2 regions of the Streptomyces sp. NPDC056347 genome follow, and region 2 is predicted to be linked to the other one. Evidence: riboswitches for the same ligand, from Rfam matches in the RefSeq annotation. Region 2 holds a riboswitch; the other holds the start of a gene.

Region 1 (7,746 bases), on a different contig from region 2:
CCACCGCGTCCTCGTCGACGACGAAGCCGCCGCCGACCGAGTAGTACGTCTTCTCCAGGAGCAGGGCGCCCTCGTGGTCGAAGGCGTGGATGCTCATGCCGTTGGCGTGGTACGGGAGGGCCTTGCGGCGGTGCAGGACCAGCTGCTCGTCGGCGTCGAAGTCGATCTCGTGCATGCCCAGGAGGTTGATCCGGCCGGTGGCACGGATGCGCTCCACCCGTTCGTCGGCCGACTCCACGTCCACGGTGCGGGGCGACTCGCCCTCCAGGCCGAGCAGGACCGCCTTCGGGGTGCCGTGGCCGTGGCCGGTCGCGCCGAGCGAGCCGTACAGCTCGGCACGTATGGAGGCGGTGTGGGCGATCAGGCCCTCGTTCTTGAGCCGGCGAGCGAACATGCGGGCGGCACGCATCGGGCCGACCGTATGGGAGCTGGACGGGCCGATGCCGATCGAGAACAGGTCGAAGACCGAGATGGCCACGGGAACTCCTCAGGGGCTGGTAGACGACGTTGTCTGCCGGGTGGTGCGGGGCGGGACAAGGGTGGGGGCACCGCGCTCACGAACAAGTGTGCGCGGTGCCCCGCCCCATGGTGAGAACTGCGGCCCGGACTAACCGAGACCGGGGTACAGCGGGTACTTCTCGGCCAGTGCGACGACACGGGCCTTCAGCGCGTCCGCGTCGTGGGACGGCTTGAGGGCAGCGGCGATGATCTCCGCGACCTCGGTGAAGTCGTCGTTCTGGAAGCCGCGGGTCGCCAGGGCGGGCGTACCGATCCGCAGACCCGAGGTGACCATCGGCGGGCGCGGGTCGTTCGGGACGGCGTTCCGGTTGACCGTGATGCCGATCTCGTGGAGCCGGTCCTCGGCCTGCTGGCCGTCCAGCTCGGAGTCGCGCAGGTCGACCAGGACCAGGTGCACGTCCGTGCCGCCGGACAGCACGGAGACACCGGCCTCGGTGACGTCCGGCTGCACCAGGCGCTCGGCGAGGATGCGGGCACCGTCCAGGGTGCGCTGCTGGCGCTCCTTGAACTCCTCGGACGCGGCGACCTTGAAGGAGACCGCCTTGGCCGCGATCACGTGCTCCAGCGGACCACCCTGCTGGCCCGGGAAGACCGCGGAGTTGATCTTCTTGGCCAGCTCCTGCGTCGACAGGATGACACCGCCGCGCGGACCGCCGAGGGTCTTGTGCGTGGTGGTCGTGACGACATGGGCGTGCGGCACCGGGTTGGGGTGCAGGCCCGCGGCCACCAGACCCGCGAAGTGGGCCATGTCGACCATCAGGTACGCGCCGACCTCGTCCGCGATCCGGCGGAAGGCGGCGAAGTCCAGCTGACGCGGGTACGCCGACCAGCCGGCGACGATCAGCTTCGGCTTCGACTCCTTGGCAAGCCGCTCGACCTCGACCATGTCCACGACACCGGTGTCGTCGACGTGGTACGGGACCACGTTGTAGAGCTTGCCGGAGAAGTTGATCTTCATGCCGTGGGTCAGGTGACCGCCGTGGGCCAGGTTCAGGCCCATGATCGTGTCGCCCGGCTTGAGCAGCGCGAACATCGCGGCGGCGTTGGCCTGCGCACCGGAGTGCGGCTGGACGTTCGCCGCCTCGGCGCCGAACAGCGCCTTGATCCGGTCGATGGCGATCTGCTCGACGACGTCGACGTGCTCGCAGCCACCGTAGTAGCGGCGGCCGGGGTAGCCCTCGGCGTACTTGTTGGTGAGGACGGAGCCCTGGGCCTCCATGACCGCGACCGGAGCGAAGTTCTCCGAGGCGATCATCTCGAGGGTGGACTGCTGACGGTGGAGCTCGGCGTCGACGGCGGCGGCGACATCCGGGTCCAGCTCGTGGAGGGAGGAGTTGAGAAGCGACATCAGGTGGTCCCTTGGGGTCTCTTTAGTTGCCGGAGAACTCGGTGTACTCGTCGGCGGAGAGCAGGTCCTTCGGCTCCTCCGCGACGCGTACCTTGAACAGCCAGCCGCCTTCGAAGGGAGCGGTGTTCACCAGCGACGGGTCGTCCACGACGTCCTGGTTCGCCTCGGTGACCTCACCGGTCACCGGCGAGTACAGGTCGCTCACGGACTTGGTCGACTCCAGCTCGCCGCAGGTCTCGCCCGCGGTCACCGTGTCACCGACCTCGGGGAGCTGGACGTAGACGACGTCGCCGAGGGCGTTGGCGGCGTGCTCGGTGATACCGATCGTGGCCACACCGTCCTCGACGGCCGACAGCCACTCGTGCTCCTTGCTGTACCGCAGCTGCTGGGGGTTGCTCATGACCTGAATTCTCCTGTACGCGGGGGAGTGCTGATGAACGGTGGTCTTACGGTGTGAGACGCGACTGCGTCACTTCTGCGACGCGGCCGTGAATTCTCTGCGGGGCGCCGGTGTCCGCTCCCGGCGCCCGATGCGACTTCCGGTGTCCGGCGTCACTTCCGGTGCTCGGCCTTGCTCGCGGCGTCCGGCGTCACTTCCGGCGCCCGGCTTCGCCTGCGGCGCCCGGCGTCACTTCTGGCGCTTGTAGAACGGCAGCGCCACGACCTCGTACGGCTCGTGACTGCCCCGGATGTCCACCGCGACGCCCGCGGTGCCGGGCGTGGCGTGCGTCGCGTCGATGTAGGCCATGGCGATCGGCTTGCCCAGGGTGGGCGAGGGGGCGCCGGAGGTGACCTCGCCGACGACCTCGCCGCCGACGGTCACGGGGAATCCGGCGCGCGGCACCCGGCGGCCCTCGGCGACCAGGCCGACCAGCTTGCGCGGCGGGGCGGTCTCGGCGCGCTCGGCGGCGGCTTCCAGGGCCTTGCGGCCGACGAAGTCGCCCTCCTTCTCGAACTTCACGACCCGGCCGAGACCGGCGTCGAACGGGGTCAGCCCGGTGGTCAGCTCGTGCCCGTACAGCGGCATGCCCGCCTCCAGGCGCAGCGTGTCGCGGCAGGACAGCCCGCACGGCACCAGGCCGCGCCCGGCGCCCGCCTCGGTCAGCGCCTTCCACAGCTGCTCGGCGTGGGCGGGGGCGACGAACAGCTCGAAGCCGTCCTCGCCGGTGTAGCCGGTACGGGCGATCAGCGCGGGAACCCCGGCGACGGTGCCCGGCAGCCCGGCGTAGTACTTCAGACCGTCCAGGTCGGCGTCGGTGACCGAGGCCAGGATCGCGGGGGACTCGGGGCCCTGGACGGCGAGCAGCGCGTACGCGTCGCGGTCGTCGCGGACCTCGGCGTCGAAGCCCTCGGCCCGCGCGGTCAGCGCGTCCAGCACGATCTGGGCGTTGCCCGCGTTGGCCACGACCATGTACTCGGTCTCGCCGAGCCGGTAGACGATCAGGTCGTCCAGGATGCCGCCGTCCTCGGCGCAGATCATCGTGTAGCGGGCGCGGCCCACGGCGACCGTGCCGATGTTGCCGACCAGCGCGAAGTTCAGGAGGGCGGCCGCACCGGCGCCGGTGACGGTGATCTCGCCCATGTGCGACAGGTCGAAGAGACCGGCCCGGGTGCGCACCGCGTTGTGCTCGTCGCGCTCACTGGCGTACCGCAGGGGCATGTCCCAGCCCGCGAAGTCGGTCATGGTCGCGCCCAGCGAACGGTGCAGGGCATCGAGGGCGGTGAGGCGGGGTGCGGTGCTCATGAGTGTGACTCCCGGAACATGACGACATGGGCGAACCCTCCCCATCTGTCATCGGAACCTGAGAGGTTCGCCGAGAGCCCCGGACGGGTTCGGCTTGCACCTTGGGTGGAGCCGCGAAGCGGCCCGCTTTTCAGATCTGCCTCATCCACGCGGTACGGGGCCTGAGAGATTCAAGGGAGGAACTTGCTCCTTCGGCGCCCGGCACGGACAGTGACCGGGACTCTCCCGCGCGGATTCAAGCGGCCTTTATGCAGTTGGCCGGGTCATCATCGCACGCATCGCACCGGAATGGGGCCCCGGTACCCCGCTGGAATTCATCGGCACGGGCGGTTGTGCCGCATTACCTTTTCTTTACACTTCATGGGCATGGGGTCTGGGGTGAGCCGACCATGGGGGAGGGCGATGACGTTGCAGCGGTACGCGACGACCACGGGGGTCGCGCACGGCGCGGTGGCCGCGCGGTCCGGGGCTCCGGCGCGGGAGGCGCCCGGCGGGCTCGTGCCCGTCGTGCGGGATCTGCGGGACCGGGCCGGGCGCAGCCCGCGCGGGCTGCACTTCGCCGCGGGCGATGTGGTGGTGGTCTCCGGGCTGCCCGGCAGCGGGAAGTCCACGCTGATCCGGCGGGTGGTGGTGGCGGCCCACGCCGTCGACTCGCAGGACACCCGGGACCGCTGGGCGGGGGTGATGCCCCGCTTACTTCCCTACGCCCTCTACCGCCCGCTCGTGCGCGCCGCCCATTACTGGGGGCTGTGGCGGGTGCTGCGCTCCGGTGAGTCCGCCGTCGTCCACGACTGCGGGACCCAGGCGTGGGTACGCGGCTGGCTGGCCCGGGCCGCCCGGCGCCGGGGCCGGCTCCTGCACCTGGTCCTCCTCGACGTCAGCCCGCAGACCGCCCGGGAGGGGCAGCGCGAGCGCGGGCGCGGGGTGTCCGCGTACGCCTTCGCCCGGCACCGCCGAGCGGTGGGACGGCTGCTGACGGCGACCGCGGACGGCGTCCTCCCGGCCGGCTGCGCCTCGGCGGTGCTGCTGGACCGGGAGGCGGCGGGGCGGCTCGGGCGGATCGTCTTCACGGCCGGGCGGCCCGGGGCCGGGCGCTAACCTTCTGCGCGGAAGCGCGGAAGCGTGGGTGATGAAGGGGAAGCAGGGGAAGCAGTGGACATTCCGGCGCAGGCCGCGCATCCGCAGAGCGGATGGCCGGCCAATGAGCTCGAAGAGGTGCTGATGGCCTCGGTGGGCAACCCGGAGGCGGGCGGGCGCCTCGTCGAGGTGCTCGGCCGCAACCAGGTCTGGGTGCCGCTGCCCAACGGCGGCGGACCCGACTCCCCGTCCCTCGACCTGCCGACGATGGAGCTCGACGGCGCCGCGTACGTCCCCGTCTTCAGCTCCGAGCAGCAGTTCCTCGCCTGCGTCGGCAGCCACATGTCCTTCACGGTCGCGCCCGCCCGCGACTTCGCCCGCGGGCTGCCGCCGCAGCTCGGCATCGTGGTGAACCCGGGCGGCGCGGTCGGGATGCCGCTGCCGCCCCCGGCCGTCGCCGAGCTCTGCCGGACCGGCCGCACCCCGCTCGACGGCCCGGCCGGCGGCGGCCGGGTCCGGCTCTTCGAGCCGGACTGGCAGGAGGAGCCCGTCGACTTCCTCGCCGCGGCGGCCGGAGAGTTCGAGGAGAGCGGCGTCGTGGTCACCGCCCGCCGCGCACTGGCCAGCATCGAGGGCGGCGAACCCGTCCTCTTCGTCGGCGTGGAGCTCTCCGCCTGGGAGGACGACGCGCGCAACGCCCCGATGGACGCCCTCGGCCGCGCCCTGGGCCGCGTCGCGCTGCCCTGGCCGGTCAACCTGGTGCTGCTCGATGTCGCCCAGGACCCGGTCGGCGACTGGATGCGCGAGACGGTCCGGCCGTTCTACCAGCGGGCGGGCCGGTAGCCGGGCGCCGGAACGCCTCATGCGCGTTTTTGGCCACCCGGGAGCTGGGCACCGCCGCGCACCATGGCGTCAAGTCGGTGTCATGACCGGCGCATAAGCTGGTTTCATGGCGGGTGCCTCGGCACCGGCCGCACCCGTGTGCCCGGGAGCGGCCGGCCGGCACAGTGGATCGAAGAGGGGCGGGACCAGGTGAGTGCGTCAGGCACCGCGGCGGCCGGGCAGGTCGAGCACATGCTGCGCCAAGTGACGCCCGGACGCTACGACGCGTACGAGGCGCTGCTCCAGGCCCTCGCCCACGGCCGGATCTGGATGCTGCTGTGGCAGGGCCGGGCCGGATCGCCCGACGCCCAGTACGGGAACATGGAGATCGACGGCCTCGGCTACGCCCCCTGTGTGACCTCCGCCCAGGAGCTCTCCGCCAGCGGCTGGAACCGCGCCCACGAACTGGTCGACGGCCTGGAGATCGCCCGCGCCCTCTTCCCCGACCGCTGGGGCATCTGGCTCAACCCGCACGCCCCCGGCGGCGGCGTCGGCATCCCCTGGCTGGACCTGCGCCGGATCGCCACCGGCCTCGACCGGATGCCCGCGGGCCCGCTCCGCCTCACCGAGCCGGCCATCGAGATCCCGCAGTTCTACGCCCTGCTCACGCAGAACGCCCACCGCACCCCCGCGGTCCGCTCGCTGCGCCGCGCCTGGGTGCAGCCCGCGCTCGGCGCCCCGTACCTCACCATCGGGCTCGACCTCTACGACACCGGCCCGGCCGCGGTGGACGCGGCCCGCACGATGATGCAGCAGTCGATCTCCGCCGTCCCGGACGGGCTGCCGGTCTCCACCGTCGCGATGTCCGACGAGTACGACCCGGTCGCGATGTGGCTGCGCGCCAACGCCCGCCCGTTCTACGACCGCGAGGCACACGCCCCGGCGGCCCCCGCCACGGGATACGGCTACCCGCCGCAGTCCACGTACTGACCGCCGCCGACGTCCGCGTACTGACAGCCGCCGACGTCCGCGTGCTGGCCACCCCCGACGTCCGCGTGCTGGCCACGGTCGCAGTCCACGTACTGACAGCCGCCGCGGGGCCCGCGCCCGGGCAATCGGCGCTCCCCGCACACGGGTACCCGCCGCTCCCCGCCGACCGGTACCCGCCATTCCCCGCGTACGGGTGGAAAAGCCGCCGAAGCGACGAAGACCGGAATGCGACGTTACGCTTCCGGTTTTCCGCAACGTTCGCATAAGGCGCCAACTCGCCTTGATCCGGAACGTGTTCACCCCGGTCCGGGGTCATCAGCCCTTCAATGTCCGGTATTTGCGCACTGCGCACCCCTGGTGACGATTGCACCGCTAATCCGATCCGCTGCCCCCTTGCGCATCAACTGACCTGTGTTCGGCGGGCGTTCGCCCGCGTCCGGATAACGGAACACCCAGGACCGCATCACGGTTAGGCATCCATTCGCCTACCGGTATGGCTACCTGTAGTGACGGCAATGAAGACTCCGGCAGCAAGGGCGTCTTGCCGCTCCGCGTACGACTGACTGATCCGTGCCGCCACAGCGGCCAGTTCGGCCCGGCCACCGCCGGTTGAGAGGGGTCCTTGCCACGATGACGGCACCACTGCACGAGCCGACCAGGGAAGCGGATCCGGACGCGGTCGGCGGCCCCGCGGTCGACTCCGGGGCGAAGAAGGTCGAGGGACGGTCGCTCAAGCAGATCGCCTGGAACCGTCTGAAGCAGGACAAGGTCGCGCTGACCGGCGGCATCACCGTTCTCGTCCTCGTCCTGGTGGCAATCTTCGCGCCGCTGATCGTCAGCCTGTTCGGGCACCCGCCGAACGAGTTCCACCAGGACATGCTCGACCCGCTGACCAACCTTCCGCAGGGCAGTCTCGGCGGGGTCAGCGGCGACTACCTCTTCGGCGTCGAGCCCAACAAGGGCCGCGACATCTTCAGCCGGATCGTCTACGGCGCCCGGATCTCCCTGCTGGTGGCGTTCCTGGCGGCCCTGGTCGCCGTCGCGCTCGGCACCCTGTTCGGGATCATCGCCGGATACTTCGGCGGCTGGGTGGACGCGGTGATCAGCCGGGTCATGGACGTGCTGCTGTCCTTCCCGCAGCTGCTCTTCATCATCTCCCTGGTGTCGGTCCTCCCCGACGACCTGCTCGGCCTCACCGGCAGCGGCGTACGCATCGCCGTGCTCATCGCCGTCATCGGATTCTTCG
Region 2 (7,746 bases):
TGTACAGGATCGGGTAGTGCGGCTCAAGACGCTTGGCGATGTAGTTGGCCGCGAGCACCGCGACCTGCGTCGCCCGCTTCAGGCCCTCCCCGCCCATCAGGCGTACGTACGCCCAGGAGATCGGGAGGATCCCGGCCGAGCCCCACGGAGCGGCCGAGATCGGCCCGACACCCGTCTCGGGGCCCGCCGTGGGCTGGAGCGGGTGGTTCGGCAGGTACGGGGCGAGGTGCGCGCGCACACCGACCGGGCCGACACCGGGGCCGCCGCCGCCGTGCGGGATGCAGAAGGTCTTGTGCAGGTTCAGGTGCGAGACGTCGCCGCCGAACCGGCCCGGCCGGGCGAGGCCGACCAGCGCGTTGAGGTTGGCGCCGTCGACGTACACCTGGCCACCCGCGTCGTGCACCTCGGCACAGATGTCGGCGACGTGCTCCTCGAACACACCGTGCGTCGACGGGTACGTGATCATGAGGACGGCGAGCTCGTCGCGGTGCTTCTCGATCTTGGCCCGCAGGTCCTCGACGTCCACCTCCCCGTCGTCGGCGGTCTTCACCACGACGACCTTCATCCCGGCCATCACGGCGCTGGCCGCGTTGGTGCCGTGCGCGGAGGACGGGATGAGACAGACGGTGCGCTGCTCGTCGCCGTTGGCCCGGTGGTACGCCCGTACGGCCAGGAGACCGGCGAACTCGCCCTGCGAGCCCGCGTTCGGCTGGATCGACACCGCGTCGTAGCCGGTGACCTCGGCCAGGCGCTCCTCCAGCTCACGGATGAGGGTGAGGAAGCCCTCCGCCTGCTCGGCCGGGGCGAAGGGGTGCAGCGCGCCGAACTCGGGCCAGGTGATCGGCTCCATCTCGGTGGTCGCGTTCAGCTTCATGGTGCAGGAGCCGAGCGGGATCATGCCGCGGTCCAGCGCGTAGTCCCGGTCGGCGAGGCGGCGCAGGTAGCGCAGCATCGCGGTCTCGGAGCGGTGCTGGTGGAAGACCGGGTGCGTGAGGACCGCATCGGTGCGCAGCAGTCCCTCGGGCAGCGCGTCGGCGACGGTGGCGTCCAGCGCCTCGATGTCGCCCTCGGTTCCGAAGGCGGCCCAGACGGCGGCGATCTGCGTCCGGGTGGTCGTCTCGTCACAGGCGACGGAGACCAGGTCGGCGTCGACCAGGCGCAGGTTGACCCCGCGCTCGCGGGCCTCGGCGACGACCTCGGCCGCCTTGCCCGGGACGCGCACGGTGAGGGTGTCGAAGTGGGCGCCGGTCACCACGTCGACACCGGCGGCGCGCAGGCCCTCGGCCAGGATCGCGGCGTAGCGGTGGGTACGCCGGGCGATCGTCCGCAGCCCGTCCGGGCCGTGGTAGACGGCGTACATCCCGGCCATGACGGCGAGCAGCACCTGGGCGGTGCAGATGTTGCTGGTGGCCTTCTCGCGGCGGATGTGCTGCTCACGCGTCTGCAGGGCCAGCCGGTAGGCCTTGTTGCCGTCCGCGTCGACGGAGACACCGACGAGGCGGCCGGGCAGGCTGCGGGCGAACTTCTCGCGGACGGCCATGTATCCGGCGTGCGGGCCGCCGAAGCCCATCGGGACGCCGAAGCGCTGCGTGGTGCCGATGGCGATGTCCGCGCCCAGCTCGCCAGGAGAGGTGAGCAGGGTCAGGGCCAGCAGATCGGCGGCGACCGTGACGATCGCGCCCAGTTCGTGGGCCTGCTCGATGACGGAGCCGATGTGGCGGACCTCGCCGGACGCGCCGGGGTACTGCAGCAGGACGCCGAAGACACCGCGCTCGGCGAGCTCGGCCGGGATGCCCTCGGACAGATCGGCGACGACGACCTCGACACCGGTCGGCTCGGCACGGGTCCCGATGACGGCGACGGTCTGCGGCAGGGCGTCGGCGTCGACCAGGAAGACGCCGTTCTTGACCTTTCCGACGCGCCGGGACAGCGCCATGGCCTCGGCGGCCGCGGTGCCCTCGTCGAGCAGGGAGGCGCCGGAGGTGGGCAGTCCGGTCAGGTCGGCGACCATCGTCTGGAAGTTCAGCAGGGCCTCCAGACGGCCCTGCGAGATCTCCGGCTGGTAGGGCGTGTAGGCCGTGTACCAGGCGGGGTTCTCCATGACGTTGCGCAGGATCACCGGCGGGGTGAAGGTGCCGTAGTAGCCGAGGCCGATCATCGGGCTCAGCACCTGGTTGCGGTCCGCGAGGTCACGCAGCTCGGCGAGTACCTCGGCCTCGGTGCGCGCGGACGGCAGCCCGAGAGCCTCCGTGCTCTTGATGACATCGGGCACCGCGGCCGCGGTGAGCTCGTCCAGCGAGCCGTAACCGACCTGGGCGAGCATCTTCGACTGCGCCTCGGCATCGGGTCCGATGTGGCGCTGCTCGAACGGAATGCCCTGCTCCAGCTGGGAGAGCGGAGTGCGGCGGGGGGTCATGGTGGAGGCCTCCTGGTCTGTCACGACCTGCGAGGGGCACCTCGGCGCGGGTGCCCGAACGGCCTCCCCCTCTGTCATCTCAACCTGAGAGCTTCACCGGCGCGCCCTGGGGCGTGCCGGCTTTCACCGTCGGTGAGGTAGGGACTCGTACCGGCACCCGGCCGCACGAAACCCGCCCTGCTTTCCAGAGTGACCTCGTCCGTGCGGTACGGGGGCCTGAGAGATTCCGGGGAGGATTTGCTCCTTCGGCGCCCTCCGGATCAGCTCCGAAGGACTCTCCCGCACGGGGTCAGCGGCCATGACCAGCCTACCAGCGGGGTTCATGGCCGATTTCTCGAGTGGCCAACCACCCGGATCTGCCCTTTTGTAGTGCTTGTGGAGTAGCCGCGACCAGTGGGAGGGATCGTGCAGACCGACATCGATCCGCGCAGCCTGATCGGCCGCAAGGCATTCGACCGCAAGGGCACCAGGATCGGGACCGTCGACGAGGTGTACCTCGACGACGCGACCGGGGTCCCCGAGTGGGCCGCCGTACGTACCGGGCTCTTCAGCCGGGACGCGTTCGTGCCGCTGGAACCCAGTGAATTCGTGGAGGACACGCTCCGCGTCCCCTTCGACCGGGCCCTGATCAAGGACGCGCCCGACTTCGGCGTGGGCCGCCACCTCTCACCGGAGCAGGAACTCCAGCTCTACCGCCATTACGGACTCGACTCCCCGCCCGGGGACGTCCCCCCGGACCGGGACTTCGGCAGGCTGGCCGGCCAGGACGAGTAGTCCGGCGGATTGCGCACCAGGGGCAGCGGGTCGGCCGGCCGCAGCTGCGGATCGTCCACCCGGAAGGTGCGCACCCGGCCGGGCGCCGACTCGGGCTCCTCGAACCGCACGGTCACCCGGCCGACACCGCTGCCCTGCACCCAGCCATGTCCGTAGGCGGTGTGGTGCACGTCGTGTCCGGCGGACCAGTGCCGGGCCGCGCGCAGTTCGGCGGTCTCCGTCTCCGGTGGCTTCGCCCCGGACTCGTCCGGCGGCTCGGCGCCGTCGTCGACGAGCCCCGGTGCCGACGGCTCCTTCGCCTGTTCCCCGGCCGCCGCCCGCTCCTCGGCGGCCTGGGCGAAGAGATCCTCCTGCGTGTAGTCGGCGAGCCCCGAGACGCCCACACCGAGGAGCCGGACGCCCCCGGTGGTATCCACGGCCTCAAGGAGCCGTGCGGCGGCCTCACGGACCACCACGGGGTCGTCCGTGGGGCCGCGGAGCGTCTCGGACCGGGTGAGCGTCGAGAAGTCGTAGCGGCGCACCTTCAGCACCACCGTGCGCCCGGACCGCCCCGCGCCCCGCAGCCGCCCGACGCACCGGTCGGCCAGCCGCTCGACCTCCGACCGGATCCGGATCCGGTCGTGGAGATCGGCGTCGAAGGTGTCCTCCACCGACACCGATTTCGCGTCCCGCTCCGCGACCACCGGCCGGTCGTCGTGGCCGAGGGCCATCCGATGCAGCGAGCCGCCGTGGGCCTTGCCGAGCAGGCGTACGAGCTCGTCCTCACCGGCCTCGGCCAGGTCATCGACCGTGGTCATCCCGGCTCGGCGCAGATGGTCCGCCGTCGCGGGCCCCACCCCGGGAAGGATCCGCACCGACTTCGGCGCGAGCAGCGCGCGCTCCGTGCCGGGGACTATCAGCCGCAGCCCGTCGGGCTTGGCCTCCTCCGAAGCGATCTTGGCCAGCATCTTGGAGCCGGCGAGCCCCACCGAGCCGGTGAGCCCGGTGACCGCCCTGATGGCCGCACGCAGCCGCTCGCCGATCTCCAGCGCCGAGGCCGTGTCGTCGGCCGTCCCGCCGGCCTCCAGGTCCACGAAGGCCTCGTCCAGGCTGAGCGGCTCCACCAGCGGGGAGAGCCGCGCGAGCAGCTCCATCACCTGATCGCTCACCGCCCGGTACAGCTGGAAGCGGGGCACCAGATAGGCCGCGTTGGGCGCGAGCCGCCGCGCCTGCGCCATCGGCATGGCGGAGTGCACCCCGAAGCGCCGCGCCTCGTACGACGCGGTGGCGACGACCCCGCGCGGCCCCAGCCCGCCCACCACGACCGGCTTGCCGCGCAGGCTCGGCTTGGCCGCCTGCTCGGCCGAGGCGTAGAAGGCATCCATGTCGAGATGGAGGATGGTGGGTGCGGCTCTCACACCCACCGATGCTGCCCTACGGCACTGACAGTCGCCGCACGGCCGGATCAGCCGGCCCGGTTGCGGCGTCGCGCCAGCTCGTCGGCGGGGTTGTTCCCGACGAGGGTCTCGCCGGTGTCCACCCGCTCGCCGTGCAGCTGCGACAGCGCGGCGTCGACGTCCTGCCACACCACGCCCACGGCGATGCCGAAGACCCCTTGGCCGCCCTGGAGGAGGCTGACGACCTCGTCGGGCGAGGAGCATTCGTAGACCGTCGCCCCGTCGCTCATCAGCGTCATCCGCTCGAGATCCTGGAACCCGCGGGCTCGCAGGTGCTGCACCGTGGTGCGGATGTTCTGCAGCGCCACGCCGGTGTCCAGGAACCGCTTCACGATCTTCAGCAGGACGACGTCCCGGAAGCTGTAGAGCCGCTGCGTGCCGGAGCCGTACGCGGGGCGCACGCTCGGTTCCACCAGCCCCGTGCGCGCCCAGTAGTCCAGCTGCCGGTAGGTGATCCCGGCGGCCGCGCAGGCGGTCGGCCCGCGGTAGCCGATGTCGTTGGCCGATGCCACTGCGCCCCCCGCCACCGCCGGATGAACCGGTTGCACGATGGTGTGGTCGGCTGTACTCCCCTGCTGCGGACACGGCGCACCCGCTGCCGTACCGTCGCCGCTGCTTCTCACGCCGACCTCCGTCCTTGACCTGCCCTCTCGAAGGTAGGCAGTCACTCGGGGTGCGTCAACGATCGCCACACTCGGCACGCCGAGTGATAATCACCCCGAGGGTGGTTTCCCCCGCCTCGCAAGCGGGAAAGGCTTGTCGGATGTGCTGGCGGCAGCCCTGCGGGACGGTCACTGGCTGTTGGTACCGAAGTCTTCCGGGGAGATCTGGTCGAGGAACTCGCGGAACTTCTCCACCTCGTCCTCCTGCTCGTCCGGAATCGCGATGCCTGCGTCGTCGAGCACCCCGTCGCTGCCGTAGATCGGCGTTCCGGTGCGCAGGGCGAGCGCTATGGCGTCGGACGGCCGCGCGCTCACCTCGACCCCGCTGGCGAAGACCAGCTCCGCGTAGAAGACCCCTTCGCGGAGGTCCGTGATGCGGACCTCGGTGAGCTCCTGGCCCACGGCCTCGAGCACGTCCTTGAAGAGATCATGGGTCAGCGGCCTGGCCGGTGCCATGCCCTGCTGGGCGAAGGCGATCGCGGTCGCCTCCCCGGGACCGATCCAAATGGGGAGGAACCGGTCGCCTCCCACTTCACGCAGGAGCACGATCGGTTGGTTCGAGGGCATTTCCACCCGGACACCCACAACGTCGAGCTCGTTCACACAGCAACCCTAGGACGTGCTTGGCAGGTTTGGGTAGTCGGGCACCGGCGTGATCAGTGGAGCCGGACGTGCAGAGCGCTCTGCACAAAGGCCGAATGGAGCCGCACGGACAGCTCCGCAAGCTCTTTCGCGGTGGCCTCCGCATGGGCTCTGGTCTGCGGATTCCGATGTCTGCGCAAGGGCGCGACCACCTGCTCGATGAGCCCGACCTCACGATCCGCAGCCGACCGCATGGCACGCAGGTGACGCGGCTCGAGACCGAACCTGCCCAGATCCGCCACAAGCTTGGCGACGGTGACCGCCTCGGCGTCGTAGCCGCCCTCCGGGGTCGGGGTGACCAGACCGTACGACTCCCACTCGTCGAGCTCGCTCTCCGTCGCCTCGGCGGCGGCCAGCAGCTCGGCACGGCCGATCCGGGCGGCGGTGGGCCGTCCGGCCTCCGCCCCGTCGGCCAGGTCCCGCGGGCCGCCCCCGGACGGCAGGGCGGCCTGTTCACCACGGGCGAGGGCATCCAGATGCTCGCGGATGACCTTCAACGGCAGGTAGTGGTCCCGCTGCATGCGCAGCACCTGGGCCAGCCGCTCCACATCGGCACCGCGGAACTTGCGATAGCCCGAAGGAGTCCGCTGCGGCTCGACGAGCCCCTCGGCCTCCAGGAAACGGATCTTGGAGATCGTGACCTCGGGAAACTCTTCCCGCAGCCGCAGCAGCACCGTACCGATGCTCATCGGGCGGTCGTCGCCGGTGGCGGTGCCGGTCACGGCACCGCCCGTCGGTGTTCTGAGCATGGACCTTCCCTGACGGGTCAGATACCGCGCTGGCTCGCGTAGAAGACCAGCCGGTACTTGCCGATCTGCACTTCGTCGCCATTCGACAGGGCGACGGAGTCGATGCGCTCACGATTGACGTAGGTGCCGTTGAGACTGCCGACGTCCCCGACCGTGAAGCTGCCGTCGGCGCCCCGGTGGAACTCCACGTGGCGACGCGACACCGTCACGTCATCGAGGAAGATGTCGCTCTGCGGGTGACGGCCCGCCGTGGTCACCTCACCGTCCAGCAGGAAACGACTGCCGGAATTCGGACCACGGCGCACCACGAGGAGCGCCGAGCCGAGCGGCAGCGCCTCGACGGCGGCCTGCGCCTCGGGCGAGAGGGACGGGATGGCGGTCTGGCCGGTGGCCTCCGCGTCGTACGCCTCAAGGCCGGAGATGGAGATCGTCGACGTCGTCTCCGAGGCACGCTCCGGAATACCGCCCTTCAGCGGCGCACCGCAGTTGGAGCAGAAGCGGCCGGCCTCGGAATTGCGATGGCCGCACCTCGGACAGACCGGCATGGACGAACCCTCCTGCCTGGGGGCGAACCCTCCGCCCGAGCCCGACGATTCCCCGAAACCTATGCGGGCGGCGCCGGCAGGGTCAACAGACGACGCGCCGGTTGCTCCCGAATTGTCACTGCCCGTACCCGCCACCTGATCACGGAAGAGCGGGCGTTCCGAACCCTGCTCCTCCGCCTGGCCATGGCGCGGTGCGCGATGGCGGGCGGCCTCGTCTCGAGCGCTCTTGCCGAACAACTTCCCAAACAACTTCACGGGCGATTCCCCTTGACCGAAATAGACCCGCCCGTGGGGCAGGACGAACCCTGAATGAACACACCTGCCGACCCGGACATCTTCACAACGTCCGTATCCACCCGACAGTTTCCACCACGCACCGCCAATCCGATGCGGCGACCCCCCGCAACCTCGCGCCCGTGTCCTTCGACCCTTCCGCGCCGCGATGTCACGGTGACGACGACCGAGCGTAGTCAGGCTGCTCCGCTGGTCGCAAGGCATCCACGACAATGTCGTCGGCCTGCG

What was found. Region 2 has a riboswitch for glycine ahead of gcvP (aminomethyl-transferring glycine dehydrogenase). Riboswitches for the same ligand answer to the same signal wherever they lie in the genome.
Region 1: another riboswitch for glycine. It lies ahead of gcvT (glycine cleavage system aminomethyltransferase GcvT); the one in region 2 lies ahead of gcvP (aminomethyl-transferring glycine dehydrogenase).

What each region holds. Positions count from the first base shown of each region.
Region 1 is NZ_JBHJQP010000178.1:2,371-10,116, reverse strand. Features, by position in the region: gene ACFCV8_RS30110 (L-serine ammonia-lyase) at 1-478, opposite strand, end outside; gene glyA (serine hydroxymethyltransferase) at 608-1,867, opposite strand; gene gcvH (glycine cleavage system protein GcvH) at 1,890-2,267, opposite strand; gene gcvT (glycine cleavage system aminomethyltransferase GcvT) at 2,496-3,611, opposite strand; glycine riboswitch at 3,752-3,849, opposite strand; gene ACFCV8_RS30090 (AAA family ATPase) at 4,014-4,709, shown strand; gene ACFCV8_RS30085 (enhanced serine sensitivity protein SseB) at 4,764-5,531, shown strand; gene ACFCV8_RS30080 (enhanced serine sensitivity protein SseB C-terminal domain-containing protein) at 5,721-6,500, shown strand; gene ACFCV8_RS30075 (ABC transporter permease) at 7,131-7,746, shown strand, end outside.
Region 2 is NZ_JBHJQP010000055.1:5,705-13,450, reverse strand. Features, by position in the region: gene gcvP (aminomethyl-transferring glycine dehydrogenase) at 1-2,416, opposite strand, end outside; glycine riboswitch at 2,611-2,708, opposite strand; gene ACFCV8_RS15245 (PRC-barrel domain-containing protein) at 2,822-3,190, shown strand; gene ACFCV8_RS15240 (DNA polymerase IV) at 3,115-4,587, opposite strand; gene ACFCV8_RS15235 (MerR family transcriptional regulator) at 4,635-5,177, opposite strand; gene ACFCV8_RS15230 (bifunctional nuclease family protein) at 5,418-5,891, opposite strand; gene ACFCV8_RS15225 (MerR family transcriptional regulator) at 5,945-6,679, opposite strand; gene ACFCV8_RS15220 (FHA domain-containing protein) at 6,697-7,479, opposite strand; gene ACFCV8_RS15215 (DUF881 domain-containing protein) at 7,670-7,746, opposite strand, start outside.